4 regions of the Paraburkholderia sp. J94 genome follow, and region 4 is predicted to be linked to each of the others. Evidence: riboswitches for the same ligand, from Rfam matches in the RefSeq annotation. Region 4 holds a riboswitch; each other region holds the start of a gene.
What was found. A riboswitch is a leader RNA that binds a small molecule or an ion and turns the genes downstream of it on or off. The one in region 4 is predicted to bind cobalamin.

Region 1 (4,419 bases), on a different contig from region 4:
TGGCGGACTGGCGTATTTCATTACGTCTTCCAAAACCGCTTTCGAAAACATACCGCCGACGCTTGAGGAAGCGGCACAAGATCTCGGTTGCACGCCGTGGAAAGCCTTCTGGCTCGTGAATCTCCCGATTGCCGCGCGAGAAATCACGACGGGCGCCGTCATTGCCTGGGTGAGAACCATTGGTGAATTCGGTATTGCAGCGGTGTTTTCGTATTTTCCCCAGGGCGTGCCCGTCAAACTGTTCGTCAACCTGCAAAACGACGGGCTGCAGTCGGTGTACGTGCTCGTCTGGATTTTGCTGCTTGCCTTGCCGATTCCCATCATCCTGCTCTCGATCTTTAAACGCATGGGCCGGGATTGAGACTTCGCACTCGCGGCGCTCGCCTTGTCGGGCAAGCGTCCGCGAGGCGCGGCTAATCGGAACGATCAGAACTTATGGCGCAAACCGATTCGCAAAGCGAGTTGACTGCGCGCGCCCGTCCCCGAATTGCCGATGAAACTCGTGCTCGATCCAATTTCCGCCTGGACCGGAACCCACTTGCCGTCGATGAAGTTGCTGCCCGATGCGCGTTGATAGACGCCCACCGCGTACACGTCAGTAGTCTTCGACAAGGCGTAATCCAGGGCGGTATTGATCTGATTCCAGCGGCCGGCGTATTGGCCGCTCAATTGCGAGAACGTGTAGCCCACGCCCGCGCTCAACGCCGGGCTAATGGCATATTTCCCGCCGATTTCATAGTTATTGAACGTGGAAGCCGTATTCGTGAGCGTCGAAAGCCACGTGCGTGTCCAGTTACCCCACACGGTAAAGCGCGCGAGTCGATAGCGCGCCCCGACACCGAACGTCTGCAGATCGCGCAGACCACCCGTATCCACGTTCGCCACACTGACACTGAAAGCCGGGCTCGCGCCATTCGGATATCGGATATTCGTATAGGCCGCCCCCGCTGCGAATGACCCCGCTGCATAGTTGGCGCCAAAGCTATAGGTGCTCGACGAGCCTTGCGTTTTCACGCCGTCGACCGTGGTCGTCGGCGTACCGGCGAAGCTGCCGGCCTGATTCGAAAAACCATACAACGCGCCGAATTGCAGACCGGCATAATTTGCGCTGCTGAACTTGACCGAATTATTAATGCGGCTAGCGGTGAGCTGGTCGAGATCGTTGATATGGAACGCGTAGTTCCCCGCAACGGTTTGATTACCCATCGTGTAATTCCCGCCGATATATTCATCGGAGAGCGAGTATTGACGGCCGAACGTCAGCGTTCCAACGCCCGCCTGAGCAATGCCGACCGCGGCATGGCGCCCGAATAATGCGCCGCCTTGCGCAGACGATCCATCCGCGCTGCTGAACCCGCTTTCGAGAACGAAGATCGCTTTCGTACCTCCGCCGAGATCCTCCGACCCGCGAATCCCCCACCGGCTGCCCTGCGCCACGCCATCGCCATATTTAACCAGGCTGTCATGACCGGACGACGTCGCCGCATTGTTGACATAGGTGATGCCGGCGTCCACCAGCCCGTAAAGGGCAATACTGCTTTGCGCATGGGCCGCTGTGCCGATACAACCCGCCGCGACTGTGAGGATGATCTTTCTGTTATTCATTGCTTTAGCCTTCTACCAACTTGATACCGTGGCATTCGACCGATTCAGCCAGACAAGGCGTGATTGAATCGGCGGAATGACGCTCCGCATGCTCAACCCGATTACCGGGTCGATATGCCCGCCGAAATATATCGAAGCGGGCACAATGCCAACGGGCACAGTTACGGGAGATCGCAATGAGTACAGTGATTCAAGGGTATTGTTTCAAGCGATGCGGCATTTACACCTTGTCGCGTGAATAAAACGTTAAGCCCACTCAAGCAGAAACGCGCATTTGACAGAAATAAAATCTGAGAATTCTGGGCGATTAACACGGCGAAAGATCACGGCAGCGCAGGATAAATTCGACCGCTTTTACATCGATTCATCGAGCCGACCAGGCGCTTTTTTCTCCCCTCGCAATTGACGCGCAGCCCCTCCGCCCTTTACCCTTGCGCACTGATGGTTCCCGGCAACGGGATCAAAAGGGAACGCAGTGACGACGCCCGGCGTCGAGTCTGCGGCTGCCCCCGCAACTGTAAGCGGCGAGTTCGTGCCATTGAGCGCCACTGGGAAACCGGGAAGGCCGGCATACGAACCGTGACCCGCAAGCCAGGAGACCTGCCATCGACCGAGGTCCATGCAGCCGCAACGGGCGGGGTGTCCCAATGCGCAAACCACGGCTTCGTGCGGTGGTCCGTTGCAGGACAGCCCCGACCTCAGGAACTGTCATATGTCCATCGCTCTCGAAACGGCCGCCGCGCCGGGAGCCCTTCGCCGCCGCGTCGCCGGCATTTACGTCGTGCTCGCGGTATTCAATATCGGCGCATGGATCTGGGCCTTCATCGCCTTTCACGCCCAGCCGCTGCTGCTCGGCACCGGCCTGCTCGCCTATGGATTCGGCTTGCGGCACGCCGTCGACGCCGACCATATCGCCGCCATCGACAACGTCACCCGCAAGCTGATGCAGGACGGCCAGCGTCCGGTCTCCGTGGGCTTCTTCTTCGCGCTCGGCCACTCGGCCGTGGTGCTGCTCGTGGCGATCGCCGTCGCGGCGACCGCGGCGGCGCTGGAGAGCCGCTTCGAGGCCTGGAAAGATATCGGCGGGGTCATCTCGACGAGCGTCTCCGCGCTGTTTCTGTTTCTGATCGCCGCGATGAACATCGTGATTCTGCGCGGCGTGTGGCGCGCGTTCGGCAAGGTCCGACGCGGCGAGCGTTACGACAACGACGATCTCGATCTGCTGCTGAATAGCCGCGGCCTGCTTTCGCGTCTGTTCCGCCCGCTGTTTCGTCTCGTTTCGCGACCGCTGTGGATGCTGCCGCTCGGCTTTCTGTTCGGACTCGGCTTCGACACCGCGACCGAAGTGAGCCTGCTCGGCATTTCCGCGAGCCAGGCGGCGCAAGGCGTGTCGATGGGCGTGGTGCTCGTGTTTCCCGTGCTGTTCGCAGCGGGCATGTCGCTCGTCGATACGACCGACGGCATCCTGATGCTCGGCGCCTACGACTGGGCCTTCGTGCGCCCCATCCGCAAGCTCTATTACAACCTCACGATCACGCTCGTTTCGGTCGCGGTGGCGGTGCTGATCGGCGGCATCGAAACGCTCGGACTGCTCGCGGACCACTTCAACCTGAAAGGCGGCTTCTGGGACGTCATCGGCAGCCTCAACGACAACTTCAACAACCTCGGTTTCATCATCATCGGCGTGTTCATTTTTTCGTGGGTCGCGTCGTTTGTGATCTATCGCCTGAAAGGCTATGACGACCTGGTGGCGCCGCAGTCCGACAAGCCATAAAAAAAGGCCGTGGCGAGGACATTCCCCGCCACAGCCATGACCCAACTACGACGTCACGCGAACGAACGCGTCACATGCCGCCAAACGGCTTCTTCACCGTCAGTTTGTTGGTCACCGACACGACGCCGGGCACGCCTCGCGCAATCGCTTCGACTTTCGGAATCTGCGCCGCGTCGGTCACGGTGCCGTTCAAGGTCACCGCGCCATCCTTCGCGCTCACGCTGATATCGCCCGCGCGAATCTCCTTGACCTTCACGATCTCCGCATAGACCTTCCTGCGCAGCGCGCGATCGGCTTTCCTGCCCGTCGGCGCGCTGGCGCTGGCGCCGGACGCGGCGACCGCCGCGTCACTGGCCGTTGCCGGCGTTTGCGACCACGCGCTCAGCGAGATCGCGACGATCGAGGCCGCCGCCAGCCCGAATACCGTGGATGTTTTCATCAGTTTTTTGCTCCGCTTGATCAGCATGGCTGGATCAGAAGTTGTGCCGGAGGCCGATCATGGCCGCCGTGGTCGAGACGCCCGGCGCAACCGGCGCGCCGTAGATAATGGTCTGGTTCATCGTCCCCTTGTTGTCCACGTAGCCGACCTGGGCATAGGCCTTGGTCCGCACGGACAGGTTGTATTCGGCGCCGATGGCGATTTCGGTCGAATGATTCGCCGAGTGATTGCGGTCCTTCAGGTAGTAGAAACCGGACGTGACCTTGAAGCGCGGGCCGAACTGGTAGCCAATACCGCCCGATGCCATTTCGTAGTCGACGAGATTGCTTTTCTCAGGATTCCTGCCGATTGCATAGGAACCGGACACCGACCACCCGGAGATCGTGTACATCGCGCCGAAGTAGTAGAAGCGATTGTTGTCCACGCCGGTCGCCGCGGCCGCCGGTGCGGCCGGATAGGTCAACGGAAACGGATTGGTGTCGTGCCCGTTGTAGTAAACCGCCGAGAGATTCAGGCCATAGTTCGAATACTTGAGCACGGCCGATTCGCGCGTGCCGCCCTGGAAATGCCCTGCCACGCCGCCCGGCGCATATTCGAGCGC
Region 2 (4,419 bases), on a different contig from region 4:
CGGCGAATACCTTGCCGTGCTCGGCCGTGATGATGGCGGCGAGTTCGTCCTTGTGGCGGTTCATCAGTTCGAGGAAGCGCAGCATGACGCGCGCGCGGCGGATCGGCGGCGTGTCGCGCCAGGCCGGGAACGCGGCTTTCGCGCTCGCGACGGCGGCGTCGACATCGGCGACTTCGCCCAGCACGAGACGGCGCGCGGCCGCACCCGTCGCCGGATTGAAGACGGGCTGCGTGCGGTCGCCCGCGCCGCGTTCGCGCTTGCCGCCGATGTAGTTGACCACGTCCGCGGAATCGGTGAAGGCCTGCATGTCATCTCCTCGCTATTGAGTGTCGGTTGAGCATCACTGTGACGGCCAGTGTACGGAGCCGCCCGGCGTCTGCAAAGACACGGCGGCTGAATTGATTGTTTTCCACTGTGAACAATCGCAGTGCGCAGCGCTGAAAGATGCGCAGGCGCGGTGCTATCATCGGCGCATCGTTGAGTATTCGGGGCAGGAGTCTTTTCGTGGATACGCAGAACGTCGAAGCACTCTGGACCCATTTGCACTGGCTGAATGTGCTGGCGGCGCAGGGCAGTTACACGGCGGCCGCCGCGCGCCTTGGCGTGAGCAAGGCCGCGATGAGCCAGCGGATCGCCGAACTGGAACGCGTGGCGGGCGTCGCGCTGGTGCAGCGCACCACGCGCAGCGTGCGCTTCACGGAGGCGGGATTGCGGCTGGTCGAGGACACGCGCGCGGAGTTCGAGCGCATCGCCACGAGTTTCGCGAGCGTGCGCGAAATGGCCGATATCGCGCGCGGCACGGTACGCGTGACCGCGCCCGTGGCATTCGCGCGTCAGCAACTGGTGCCGCGCCTCGCGCAGTTCGCGCGCGCGAATCCCGAGGTGCGCGTGCAGCTTGAACTCTCCGACCGGCTCACGTCGATTGCGAGCGAAGGTTTCGATCTCGCGATTCGCCACAGCGCGCAAGTGCCGGAAACGCATGTGGCGTTCAAGCTTTGCGATACGCGCTCGGTGATCGTCGCCACGCGCGCGTATCTGAAGCTGCGCGGCACGCCGCAAACGCCCGCCGATCTCGCGCAGCACGACTGTCTTTACTATCCGCGCACGCTCGGGTCGGGCGCGTGGTCGTTCGAGAAAACGGGCCGCCGCGCCGAGCAGTCGCGTGTGAACGTGACCGTGAACGGGCCGGTGTCGGCGAATAACAGCGAGGCGCTGCGCGACGCAGCGCTCGAACATCTGGGCATCGCTTTGCTGCCCGATTTCAGCGCGCAGGCCGCGTTGCAGGCGGGCAAGCTCGTCGTGCTGCTGCCTGCGTGGCGGCCGGTGGGCGCGTTCGCGTCGCAGTTGCACGTGGTGCGGCCCTATGGCGCGCACGTGCCGCGCGCCGTGACCTTGTTCGCCGATTTCCTGCGTCAGACCTTCAAGCAGGGATTTCCGCTCGAATGAGCCGATGAATACGGGGATGAAAGCCGCGACGCGCATCTGACGTTTTTTCGCATCGCCTGGCACAGCGGAGGTTGACGCGCCGAACGCACCGCCTTTACGCTCGCGCGCTGATGGTTCCCGGCGACGGGATCAAAAGGGAACGCAGTAACGGCGCGCGAACGGCGCACGCCGGAAGTCTGCGGCTGTCCCCGCAACTGTGAGCGGCGAGTCCATGCCAGCGAAGGCCACTGGGAAACCGGGAAGGCCGGCATCGGGCGGCGACCCGCGAGCCAGGAGACCTGCCATCGACCGAGGTCCAAGCAGCCGCAAAGGGCGGGGTGTCCCGATGCGCGCGCGCCGCCCGCGCGGCCGCCCGTTGCAAGGACAGTTCGACCTCAGGATCTGTCTGCTCATGAAGTATCGTCAATTCGTTCTCGCGACCGCCGTGGCCGCCTGCGCCTGGCAGTGCGCCGATGCGCAAACGTCCACACAAAGCGCTGAACAAGGCGCTGAACCCGGCGCCGCACCAACCCAGGCCGACGCAACGTTGCCGAACATTCTCGTCGTCGGCGACACGCAGCATCTGCCGCAATCGTTCGATCAGCGCTACGCCAGCACCCAGGTGCTCACGCGCGCGGATCTCGACCGGCTCGACCCCATCGACCCGAGCATCACGCAGGCGCTCGCCACGCTGCCCGGCGTGAGCGTGTCGCAGAGCGGCGGTCCTGGCGCGACCGCTTCGGTCAGCATTCGCGGCTCGGCGGCCAATCAGGTGGCTGTGTTCATCGATGGCATCCGCGTGGGGTCGGCGACCACGGGCACGGCCGCGTGGGCCGATCTGCCGACCTCGGCGTTCGACCGCGTGGAAGTGATTTCGGGCCCGGCTGCCGCCTCGTTCGGCGCGGATGCCGTGGGCGGCGTCGTGCAGCTGTTCACGCGCCACGCCTCGAATCAGCCGAATCAGACCACGGTGTCGTTCGGCGGCGGCTCGAACAAGACCTTCGACACGCAGCTGCGCACTTCCGGCACCGTGCCGTCGAGCGGGCCGCTCGCGGCGCTCGGCGGGCTCACGTATTCGCTCGGCCTGCACGACTACAACACGGCGGGCATCGACGCGACCAAGCCGTGGGCCTACGGCCACGAGGACGGCCGCAATCCGTATCACGCGCAGGATCTGGACGCGCGCCTCGGCTATGCGCGCGACAACTGGTCGATCTCGACCTTCGCGCTCTATCACCAGTCGGATCTCTCGTACGACAACGCGGGTTACGCCGATCGCCAGCGCGATCATCAGCTCACGACGGGCGTGGCGTTCCATCTCGACATCACGCCGACCACGCAGTTCGATCAGTCGTTCGGTTACGCGTATGACCGCCAGTTCATCTACGCGAACGATCCTGGCATTCCGACCGACGAGTTCGATTCGACGCGCCTGAGCAGCTCGACTTCGATCACGCATCAGGAAACCGGCCACACGCTGTTCGGGCAGGCGCTTTCGGGCGAGACCAAGCTCGCCTACGACTTCACGCGCGAGCAGGCGTATCTGCCCGTCGAAGTGCCGGACGGGCTGCCCGCGCGCAACGACTCCGCCGTGTCGATGCATCAGTCGGTCATGCTCGGCGACTGGACGCTGTTCCTCGCGGGCCGCCACGAAATCGTGCAGGGGCAGAGCGTGAACACGGGCAACGCGGCGCTCGCGTGGGCGATCACGCCGGTCTATACGGCGCGCGTCTCGTACGGCAACGCGTTCCGTCTGCCGACGTTCAACGACCTCTACTATCCGGGCTACGCGAATCCGAATCTGCAGCCCGAACGCAGCGATACGGTCGAAGTCGCGCTCGACGCGACGACGTCGATCGGCACCTTCACGGCGGCGCTCTACGACACGCGCGTGCACGATCTCATCACTTACGATTCGCAGACTTTTCTGCCCGTGAACGTGGGCCGCGCGCATATTCAGGGCCTCGATCTCTCGTACAAGGGCACGCTCGGAGCGAACACGCCGGTCAGTCTCGCGGTGGGCATCCTCAATCCGCAGGACGTGAGCGATCAGACCTGGTTGAACCGGCGCCCGCGTCAGACCGTGAACCTGAGCATCGATCACACGTGGGACGAGTTTCATCTGCACGCGCTGAGCACGGGCGTTTCGCTGCTCTACGGCGGCTCGACCTTCGACGATCAGTTCAACACCACGTATTTGCCGTCGTACACCACGGTGAATCTGCGCGCCTCGTACAAGGTGAACGCGCATCTGGCGATTTCGGCCACGCTCTCGAACCTGTTCAATCGCGACTATTCGACCGCTTACGGCTACAACTCGCTGGGCCGCACGGCCTTCGGCAAGATCACATACACGTTCTGAAACGTCTCGCGGCGGCGCGCGGTTTTGTACCGCAATGTATCTGCGCCGCCGCGGGAAAAACTCGCTTGCAATAAAGGGGGACGACGGAAACAAGCCAGATACGTCCAGCGGTTCAAATATCTCCAACGCAAGGTTGAACACAGACAACAGTGCGCCGACCGACTCACTCACTCATCGACTGGAGATTGATCATGAACCTCGTTCGTACCCTCGTTGCTGCCGCCGTCGTTGCCGTTCCCGCGCTCTCGTTCGCCGCCCAGCCGGCCCAGCAAGGCCTCACCCGCGCCCAGGTGCGCGCGGAACTGGTCCAGCTTCAGCAAGCCGGCTATCGCCAGTCGAGCGACAACAACCAGTACCCGGTTCACCTTCAGGCGGCGCTGGCGCGCATCGCCGCGAGCCAGGACGTCGCCTCGGCCAACGCGCCGACGCATGAAGCCAATGCCAATGCCAACGCCAACGCCAACGCCGTGCAGACCTCGTTCGGCGGCGTGACGAGCGGCAGCTCGGCCTCGGGCTCGCGCGTCAAGGCCGCGCACGCCACGCTGCACGACTTCTCGGGCGCGCAAGCGGATCAAGTCGGCCTCGAACCGATCTACGCCCACTCGTAATGCCCACGCCGCCGCGAGGCGCGC
Region 3 (4,419 bases), on a different contig from region 4:
GGAGCAGGAGATCGGCGCGTGGGAAAGCGTGACGATCTCGACGGACGGTTGAGCGGACGATCAATCCAACGATCAAGCGCGCGCGGTTTATCCCTGCACTTCGTGGGCGTCGCGCGCTTCGTCCTCCGCGCCGTCGTCCCACGCGGGAAACGGATCGCTATACGCGATCCACGCCTGCGGCCCCTCGGCCATTTCGGCGTCGCTGAGCAAACAGGCGTCGAGCCGCGCGCGCAAGCCTGCTTCGTCCATCTCCATGCCGATCAGCACGAGTTCCTGGCGCGCGTCGCCGACATGCGCGTCCCAGTTTCCTTCGATGAATTCGAGCGATTCCGCGTCGGTCGGCCAGCGATGCTTCGGCACCGCGGCCCACCACAAACCGGCCATGCCGTGACGGCACACCGCGCCCGCCTGCGACCACGACGCCGCGTGCGTCGGCCGGCTCGCGAGCCAGAAGAAGCCCTTCGAGCGCACCACGCCCGGCCACTCGGAATTGATCAGCGCCCAGAAACGCTGCGGATGCAGCGGCCGTCGCGCGCGCCACACGAAGCTCGCGATGCCGTATGCCTCGGTCTCCGGCGTGTGCTCGCCGCGCAATTCCGCGAGCCAGCCCGGCGCTTTCGACGCTTCCTCGAAATCGAACAGGCGCGTATCGAGCACGCGGTCAAGCGGCACGCGGCCGAACTCCGCGACCTCGATGCGCGCGCGCGCATTGAGCCGCTGCAGGATCGCCATGAGCCGTTCGAGCGCCGCGTCGTCGATCAGATCGACCTTGTTGAGCACGATCGCATCGCAGAACTCGATCTGTTCGATCAGCAGATCGACGACCGTGCGCGTGTCCTCGTCGCCGAGCGATTCGCCGCGCGCCTGCAGGCTGTCCTGCGAGCCGTAATCGCGCAGGAAATTGAACGCATCGACCACCGTGACCATCGTGTCCAGACGCGCGACGTCCGAAAGACTCTGGCCGCTTTCGTCCGCGAACGTGAAGGTTTCGGCCACCGGCAGCGGCTCCGAAATCCCCGTCGATTCGATCACGAGCTGATCGAAACGCCCTTCGCGCGCGAGCCGGTTCACTTCGAGCAGCAGGTCCTCGCGCAGCGTGCAGCAGATGCAGCCATTGCTCATCTCGACGAGCTTTTCGTCGGTGCGCGAGAGTTCCGCGCCGCCGTTGCGCACGAGCGCCGCGTCGATGTTCACCTCGCTCATGTCGTTGACGATGACCGCGACGCGCCGCCCTTCGCGGTTGTTCAGGATGTGGTTGAGCAGCGTGGTCTTGCCCGCGCCCAGAAAGCCGGACAGCACGGTAACCGGCAAGCGTGAATCCATCGGATGACTCCTTCGACGAGTGTGGGGAAACGGGGTGTCCGTCTTATTGAGTGTTATGTTATAACATCGCAGACAAAACGGGCAACGAAGGAAACAGGTCAACGGGCGGGCCGCGTGGCTTACAATTCCGTTTCGTCATGCCCGGAAGCTGGTGCAAATCCAGCACGGTCGCGCCACTGTGATCGGCCTTCGCGCCGAAAGTCAGACCTGGGCATCGGCACTCATCAACCGTACTTTCGGGGCGCGAAACCCCTGGAGAAATCAGCATGACTGCACCGGCCGTCTCGCGGCGCGCGCTCGCTCGCCGCTCGTCCCTCGTCTCAAGCGTCCATTCGCTCGCGTGTTGCACGTGTTGCACGTGTTGCACGTGTTGCACGTGTCGCGCGGTATCGCGCGTCGGCATCGGCATCGCCTAGATCCGCCAGGCTCAGCGCCTCCGCTTTCTGTTTTTTGTTTTTCGCTTTCGCGTCGATCGCTTCGACGCGGGCCTGTGTGCGCGCTCGCGCCTCGCACGCCTCGCATAACAACACCGCACCGAACAAGAATGGACGTATCCACACCGCTTTCCAGCGCGCGGCGCTTCGCCGTGCGCGGCGCCTTCGCCTGCTCGTGCCTCGCCCACGCGGCTCACGCTTTCGCGGACGGCGAGACCGCTTCGTCCCCCGACGCCAGCACACCATCGTCAAACGCCACGCTGCCCGCCGTGCGCGTGAACGCCGCGTCCGCCACGAAGGCCGCATCCGGCAAACCCGATCTCGCGACGCCGCTCACCACCGGCAGCCGCCTCGGCCTCTCCAGCCTCGACACGCCCGCGAGCGTCGAAGCCATCGGCAGCGCGCAACTCACCGAGCGCGGCGACAACAACGTGACCCAGGCCGTCACGCGCGCCGCCGGTTTCGCCACCGACGCCGCGCCCGGCAACGGCGGCACCTCGCTCTCCGTGCGCGGCTTCAGCGGCCCCGAATCGGTCACCACACTTTACGACGGCCTGCGCATGTACGCGGGCGCGGGCACCGTGTCGTTCCCGTTCGACACGTGGTCGGCGGAACGCATCGAAGTGCTGCGCGGCCCGGCCTCAGTGCTCTACGGCGAAGGCGGCATCGGCGGCGTCATCAACGTCGTGCCGAAAGCGCCGCAACGCGACTACGCCACGACGATCCAGCTCGGCGCGGGCAGCTACGGAGAAAAGCGCGTGGCGCTCGACACGACCGGCGCGCTCGGCCCGATGCTGTCCTACCGCTTCTATCTCGCCGACGACCGCAACAACGGCTGGCTGCCGCGCGGCGAATCGCACACGACCGCGCTCGGCGGCGCGCTGCGTCTGGACGTGAATCCGCGTCTCTCGTTCACGCTCGATTACGACTACGGGCGTCAACTGCCCGCGCGCTATTTCGGCGTGCCGGTGACGGACGGGCAACTCGATCCCGCGCTCGAACGCCAGAACTACAACGTCGGCAATGCGTCGATCGCGTATTACGACCAGTGGACGCGCCTGAACACGCAATGGCGCGCGGCGCGCGGCATCATCGTGCGCAACCAGCTTTACTATCTGCTCACGAACCGCCACTGGCGCGACAGCGAAAGCTACACGCTGATGGGCGACGGCAACGTGCTGCGCAGCGACTACCTCGAAATCCTGCATCACGAACGGCAGATCGGCGATACGCTCGACGCGACCTTCGACGGCCGCGTGCTCGGTCGTCAGGACCGACTCGTCGTGGGCGCGGATTTCAACGCGATTTCGTTTCTCGACACCAGTAATTCTCCCTATGACGGTTCGTCGATCGTGCCCCAATCCGGCTTCGATCCGGGCGTGTTTTCGAGCCCCGATCCGACCGTGCCGCAATTTCGCACCAGCACGCGCCAGGCGTCCGTATACGCGGAAAACCGCCTCGAATTGACCGATCGCCTCGCCTGGGTCGCGGGCCTGCGCTACGACCACATCGACTATCACCGCGATACTTTTGCCACGGTCAGCGGTCCCGCGTCGTCGTTCGATCGCACCTTCGCGCACACGGGCTGGCGCACCGGCCTCGTGTTCTCGCTCACGCCGGACCTCTCGTTCTACGCGCAATACACCACGGGCGCCGAGGGCGTGGGCTCGCTCGTCACGCTCTCGCAGTCGAGCAGTAACTTCACGCTCGCGAACGGCGAGCAGTGGGAAGCGGGCGTCAAGCAGCAATTGTGGGGCGGCCGCGCGTCGTGGACGCTCGCGTTCTATCAGATCGTCAAGCGCGATCTGCTGACCACCGATCCGTCGAATCCCGATCTCACGCAGCAGGTCGGCAAGCAGTCGTCGCGCGGCGTGGAATGGACGGGCGCGCTGCAACTGGGCGGCGGCTGGTCGATCGACGCGAACGCCTCGTTCCTGCGCGCGCGTTACGACGACTTCAACGAAAGCGTGAACGGCCAGAGCGTGTCGCGCGCGGGCAATGTGCCGTACAACATTCCCGAGCAGACCGCGAACGTGTGGCTCGACTGGGCGTTCGTGCCGGGTTGGCGCGCGGGCGCGGGCGTGCATTACGTGGGCCGCCGTTACGGCGATACGGCGAACACCGTGTCGATTCCGAGCTACACGCTGATCGACGCATCGGCTTCGTGGCGCGCCACGCGCAATCTCACGCTCGCGCTCTATCTGCGCAATCTCACGAGCCGCACCTACGCCGTGACGACGCAGAACGACGGCGGCGAATGGCTGCTCGGCGCGCCGCGCTCGGGCTGGGTCACGGCCACGATGCGTTTCTGATTCATTTCATCAGGATGCCGAATCATGACGCTATTGCAGATCGACGGCCTCGACTGGTCGCCGCACGATGAACGTGGCGAACGCAGCGCGCGTGCGCTGCTGCACGCCATCGACATCGACGTGAAGCCGGGCGAATTCGTCGGGCTGATCGGGCCGAACGGCAGCGGCAAGACGAGCCTGCTGCGCTGCGCGTTCCGTTACGCGAAGCCGCAACGCGGCGCGATCACGCTCGACGGCGACGACGTCTGGGCACACAACGCGCGCTGGAGCGCTCAGCGCATTGCAGTGCTTTTGCAGGATGCGCCCGACGATTTCGGCCTGAGCGTCGCGGAAGTGGTGGCGATGGGACG
Region 4 (4,419 bases):
CCGTGTGCAGTTCGGGATAGCCGCCGGGCAGATAGATCGCGTCGGCGTCGGCGGGCGCGGCTTCGTCGGCGAGCGGCGAGAAGAAGCTCAGGCGCGCGCCCATCGCTTCGAGCAGCGCGAGGTTCGCCGGATAGATGAACGAGAACGCCGCGTCGCGCGCGACGGCGATGTGGCGGCCGTCGAGCGGGCGCGGCGCGGAGTCGGCGTCGGCGTCGTTATCGTTACAGGGCAGCGCGAATTCGACGGCGGGCGGCAAGGCGGCGAGCGCGGTCGCTTCGAGCGCGTCGGCGGCGCGGTCGATGCGCGCGTCGAGGTCGCCGATTTCGTCGGCGCGATGCAGGCCCAGATGACGCTCGGGCAGCGCGAACGCCGCGTCGCTGGCGACGTGGCCGAGCCAGCGGATATCGGCGGGCAGCGCTTCCTGCAACATCTGCGCGTGGCGCGGCGAGCCGACGTGATTGGCGAGCACGCCGTGAAACGGCACGTCGGCGCGAAAGCGCGCGAGGCCGAACGCAATCGCGCCGAAGGTCTGCGCCATCGACTTCGCGGAGATCGCGGCAGCCACCGGCACGCCGAACGTGGCGGCGAGATCGGCGCTGCTCGGCGTGCCGTCGAACAGGCCCATCACGCCTTCGATCAGGATCAGGTCGGCTTCCTGCGCGGCCTGCGCGAGCAGCGCGCGGCAGCCCGCTTCGCCGACCATCCACAAGTCGAGCGAGAGCACGGGCGCGCCGCTCGCGCGTTCGAGGATCATCGGGTCGAGAAAGTCGGGGCCGGTCTTGAACACGCGCACGCGCCGCCCGGCGCGCCGGTGCAGACGCGCGAGCCCCGCCGTGAGCGTGGTCTTGCCCTGGCCCGAGGCCGGCGCGCTGATAAAGAGCGCGGGGCAGGCCACGCGCGTCGCCGTCGCGGTCATCGCGTCAGAACTCCACGCCCTTTTGCGCCTTCACGCCTTGCTCGCGATACGGATGCTTGACGAGCCGCATTTCGGTGACGAGGTCGGCGGCTTCGATCATTTCGTCGGCGGCGTGGCGGCCCGTGACGACGATGTGCTGCATCGGCCCGCGCGCGGTCAGTACACCGAGCACTTCGTCGAGCGGCAGATAGTCGTACTTGAGCACGGTGTTCAGCTCGTCGAGGATCACCATGGCGTATTCGCCGCTCTCGATCATGCGCTTCGCGGCGTCCCAGCCTTTGCGCGCGGTGGCGATGTCGGCGTCGCGATTCTGCGTGTTCCAGGTGTAGCCGTCGCCCATCGTGACGAAGTCGCAGTGCGCCACGCTGGCGAGAAAATCGCGCTCGGACGTATGCAGCGCGCCCTTGATGAACTGCACGACGCCGAGCTTCATGCCGTGGCCGAGCACGCGCACGGCCATGCCGAACGCCGCCGTGCTCTTGCCCTTGCCGTTGCCGGTGTTGACGATCAAGAGGCCTTTTTCGAGCGTCGCGGCGGCCTGCTTTTTCTCGTGGCCTTCGCGGCGGCGCTGGGTCATGCGTTGGTGCGATTCGGGATCGGTTTTCATCGTCGCGAAGAGTCCTGTTGTGTATGCGATGAGTGTCGGGTGCTGCGTGTTCGTGCGTGTTTGTGCGTATGCGTGCGTTGCTGGCGTCAGCTTCGTGGATCGGGCGCGATGGCGGCGAGCGCGACGGTCACGCCGTCGAGCGCGAGCTTGCCGCGGACCAGCGCGCCGCCTCCGGCCGCGAGCCGCGCGCACGGTTCGCACACGCCGGGCACGCCGAAACGCGCGAGTGCCGCCGCGCTCGGTGGTGAATCCGGTGCTGCTTGTAGTGCCGATTTTGATGCCGATTTTGACGCCGCTTGCAGCGACATCGCCTCCACCTGCCCGCGCGTGAAGCCCTGCAGCGGCAGCGCATGCGCGGCGCAAAACGCGCGCAATGCGGGCTCGTCGATTTTCGCGTCGAGCGTCGCCACGGCCCGCACGCGTGCGAGCGGCCACGCGCCGAGCGCGGCCCGCACGGCGGCCTCGATCTGCGCGACCGTCACGCCCTGGCGGCAGCCGATGCCCATCGCAAGCGCGCGCGGCGCCGCATTGTCCGCTGCCGGGGCGGCATCGGGCAAGCAGTCGGCGGGCGGGGAAGGGTTCACTGAGCGCGGAAAGTCGGGGGTGAAGGCCGGGGCAAAAATCAGGGCGTCTCGCGTGGGGGCCGCCAAAAAACAGCCCAAAAACCAGCCAAAAACAGCAGGCGAAATCGAGCGGAAACGTCGGAAACGCCGCAAATGCGCGCATACGATAGCACACGCATTTCGCGCGCTGCGCCTCGCTTGGGCGGCATCGCGGATAAAACCGGGGGCGGCGGCGAGCGCGTGACGGCCTCGGGCCGAGGCGGAAAATCCGCCGCAAATCCGCCGCAAATCCGCCGCAAATCCGCCGCAAATCCGCGCCCCAATGCCCCTGAGCCGCGCCCCCGCCCGGTTGACGCGCCGCCCACCCGCGCCTACACTCGCACGCACTCTGGTGCTCGCGTGCGCGTACGTTTCGCACGCAGTTAAACGGGAATCAGGGAGCCATCCCGCCACGGGCACGGCCAACCTGAACTGCACCCGCAACGGTACAACGAGCGCATCGGCTGCAAGGTCGATGCAAGCCGCTTCATCGCATGCGCCGCATGCATGGCCACTGTGCGAAGCGCGCCCCACGGCGCGGCGCGCGGGAAGGCGAAGCGGCGTGACTCGTCAGTCCGGATACCGGCCAGATACGCGGGATGCGCGCTGCGGGGTTGCGGCGCCGCGTCCATGATTTCATGCGTCATGCCGGGCCTTGCCCGTGGCGCGTCCAAGCCGGTTGTATCGTCGATCGAAGTGGTGCGGGCTGCATGCCGCCGCGCGCCGCTTGCGCGTGTTCCGCGTGTTGCGCGTGTTTTCATGCGCGCCACGCGACGATCCCCTCCGGCCGGACGCCCACGCGCGACACGCCCGGCGCGGCGCACTTCACCTGCGGCCGATGCGCCGAAGGAGCTTCCACATGCAGATGCGCAAAATCCCCGTCACCATCGTCACGGGCTTCCTCGGCAGCGGCAAAACCACGCTGCTGCGCCACATCCTCCAGCACGCGGGCGGCCTGCGCGTCGCGGTCATCGTCAACGAATTCGGCGAACTGGGTATCGACGGCGAAATCCTGCGCGGCTGCGGCATCGGTTGCGACGAGAACGGCAACGAAACGGAAGGCCAGCTCTACGAACTCGCGAACGGCTGCCTGTGCTGCACCGTGCAGGAAGAATTCTTCCCGGTGATGGAGCAACTGCTCGAACGCCGCGCCGACATCGACCACGTGCTGATCGAAACCTCGGGCCTCGCGCTGCCCAAGCCGCTCGTGCAGGCCTTCAACTGGCCGTCGATCCGCAACGCCTTCACGGTCGATGCGGTCGTGACGGTCGTCGACGGTCCCGCCGCCGCGAGCGGCCAGTTCGCGGAAAACCCGCAGGCCGTCGATGCGCAGCGCAAGGCCGATCCGAATCTCGATCACGAATCGCCGCTGCACGAACTGTTCGAAGACCAGCTTTCGGCCGCCGATCTCGTCATCCTGAACAAGACCGATCTGATCGACGCCGCCGCGCAGGACGCGCTGATCGAAGACCTGCGCGAAGAACTGCCGCCGCAGGTGAAGATCGTGCGCGCGCAGCACGGCAAGCTCGACCTGCACACGCTGCTCGGTCTCGAAGCGGCGTCGGAGGAGAGCATCCATCTGCGCCACGACCATCACGGTTCCGCCGACGATGCCGACCATCATCACGACGAATTCGATTCGGTCGTCGTTGAGGCGCAGGTCGCGTCGCGCGACGTGGCGGTCGAGGCGCTGCAAAAGCTCGTCGATGCGCACACGATCTATCGCGTGAAGGGTTTCGCCGCGCTGCCGGGCGCGCCGATGCGCCTCGTGATTCAGGGCGTGGGCCGCCGCTTCGACAGCTATTTCGACCGCCGCTGGAACGCGCAGGAAAGCGCGGCGCAACCGCTCGCGAGCCGCTTTGTGCTGATCGGCGAGGACCTCGACGCCGCCACGCTGCAAGCCGCGTTCGACGCGGCGCTGGCGGCGGCGCAAAACGCCGTGCAAACCGCGTCCGCGCAATGAGCACGATCAGCGCAATCAGCACGACGTTTTACGAGCGACACACATGCATTTGCTGCGCACCACGCCGGGCGGTTTCGTCGACGACACGCAGGGCGTGATCCGCATCGATCAGCAGCCCGCCGAGATCGTCATTCTGAGTTCGGCGGATACCACGCTTGCGCTGCTGGCGAGCGTGGTGCCGCGTCTGCCCGCGGGCTTTCCGGGCGTGCGGCTCGCGAACGTCACGTATCTGCGCCAGAACGCGTCGGTGGATTTTTATATCGACGACGTGCTCAAGCACGCGCGCGTGGTCGTGGTCGATCATCTGGGCGGCGAAACCTATTGGCCGTAT

Region 1: it holds a riboswitch for cobalamin, as region 4 does, so the genes downstream of both, U4Y88_RS00870 (HoxN/HupN/NixA family nickel/cobalt transporter) here and cobW (cobalamin biosynthesis protein CobW) in region 4, are expected to answer to the same signal.
Region 2: it holds a riboswitch for cobalamin, as region 4 does, so the genes downstream of both, U4Y88_RS28395 (TonB-dependent receptor domain-containing protein) here and cobW (cobalamin biosynthesis protein CobW) in region 4, are expected to answer to the same signal.
Region 3: it holds a riboswitch for cobalamin, as region 4 does, so the genes downstream of both, U4Y88_RS13275 (TonB-dependent receptor) here and cobW (cobalamin biosynthesis protein CobW) in region 4, are expected to answer to the same signal.

Annotation. Positions count from the first base shown of each region.
Region 1 is NZ_CAJMZH010000001.1:191,641-196,059, reverse strand. Features, by position in the region: gene U4Y88_RS00880 (ABC transporter permease subunit) at 1-361, shown strand, start outside; gene U4Y88_RS00875 (porin) at 427-1,605, opposite strand; cobalamin riboswitch at 2,031-2,228, shown strand; gene U4Y88_RS00870 (HoxN/HupN/NixA family nickel/cobalt transporter) at 2,318-3,379, shown strand; gene U4Y88_RS00865 (BON domain-containing protein) at 3,450-3,818, opposite strand; gene U4Y88_RS00860 (porin) at 3,853-4,419, opposite strand, start outside.
Region 2 is NZ_CAJMZH010000015.1:119,267-123,685, reverse strand. Features, by position in the region: gene U4Y88_RS28405 (CoA-acylating methylmalonate-semialdehyde dehydrogenase) at 1-307, opposite strand, end outside; gene U4Y88_RS28400 (LysR family transcriptional regulator) at 505-1,446, shown strand; cobalamin riboswitch at 1,541-1,747, shown strand; gene U4Y88_RS28395 (TonB-dependent receptor domain-containing protein) at 1,838-3,787, shown strand; gene U4Y88_RS28390 (DUF4148 domain-containing protein) at 3,979-4,395, shown strand.
Region 3 is NZ_CAJMZH010000005.1:473,018-477,436, forward strand. Features, by position in the region: gene U4Y88_RS13265 (oxidoreductase) at 1-52, shown strand, start outside; gene zigA (zinc metallochaperone GTPase ZigA) at 88-1,323, opposite strand; adenosylcobalamin (AdoCbl) riboswitch at 1,440-1,588, shown strand; gene U4Y88_RS13275 (TonB-dependent receptor) at 1,868-4,069, shown strand; gene U4Y88_RS13280 (ABC transporter ATP-binding protein) at 4,094-4,419, shown strand, end outside.
Region 4 is NZ_CAJMZH010000013.1:48,362-52,780, forward strand. Features, by position in the region: gene U4Y88_RS25945 (cobyrinate a,c-diamide synthase) at 1-916, opposite strand, end outside; gene cobO (cob(I)yrinic acid a,c-diamide adenosyltransferase) at 921-1,523, opposite strand; gene U4Y88_RS25955 (cobalamin biosynthesis protein) at 1,610-2,029, opposite strand; cobalamin riboswitch at 2,459-2,731, shown strand; gene cobW (cobalamin biosynthesis protein CobW) at 2,991-4,088, shown strand; gene cobN (cobaltochelatase subunit CobN) at 4,132-4,419, shown strand, end outside.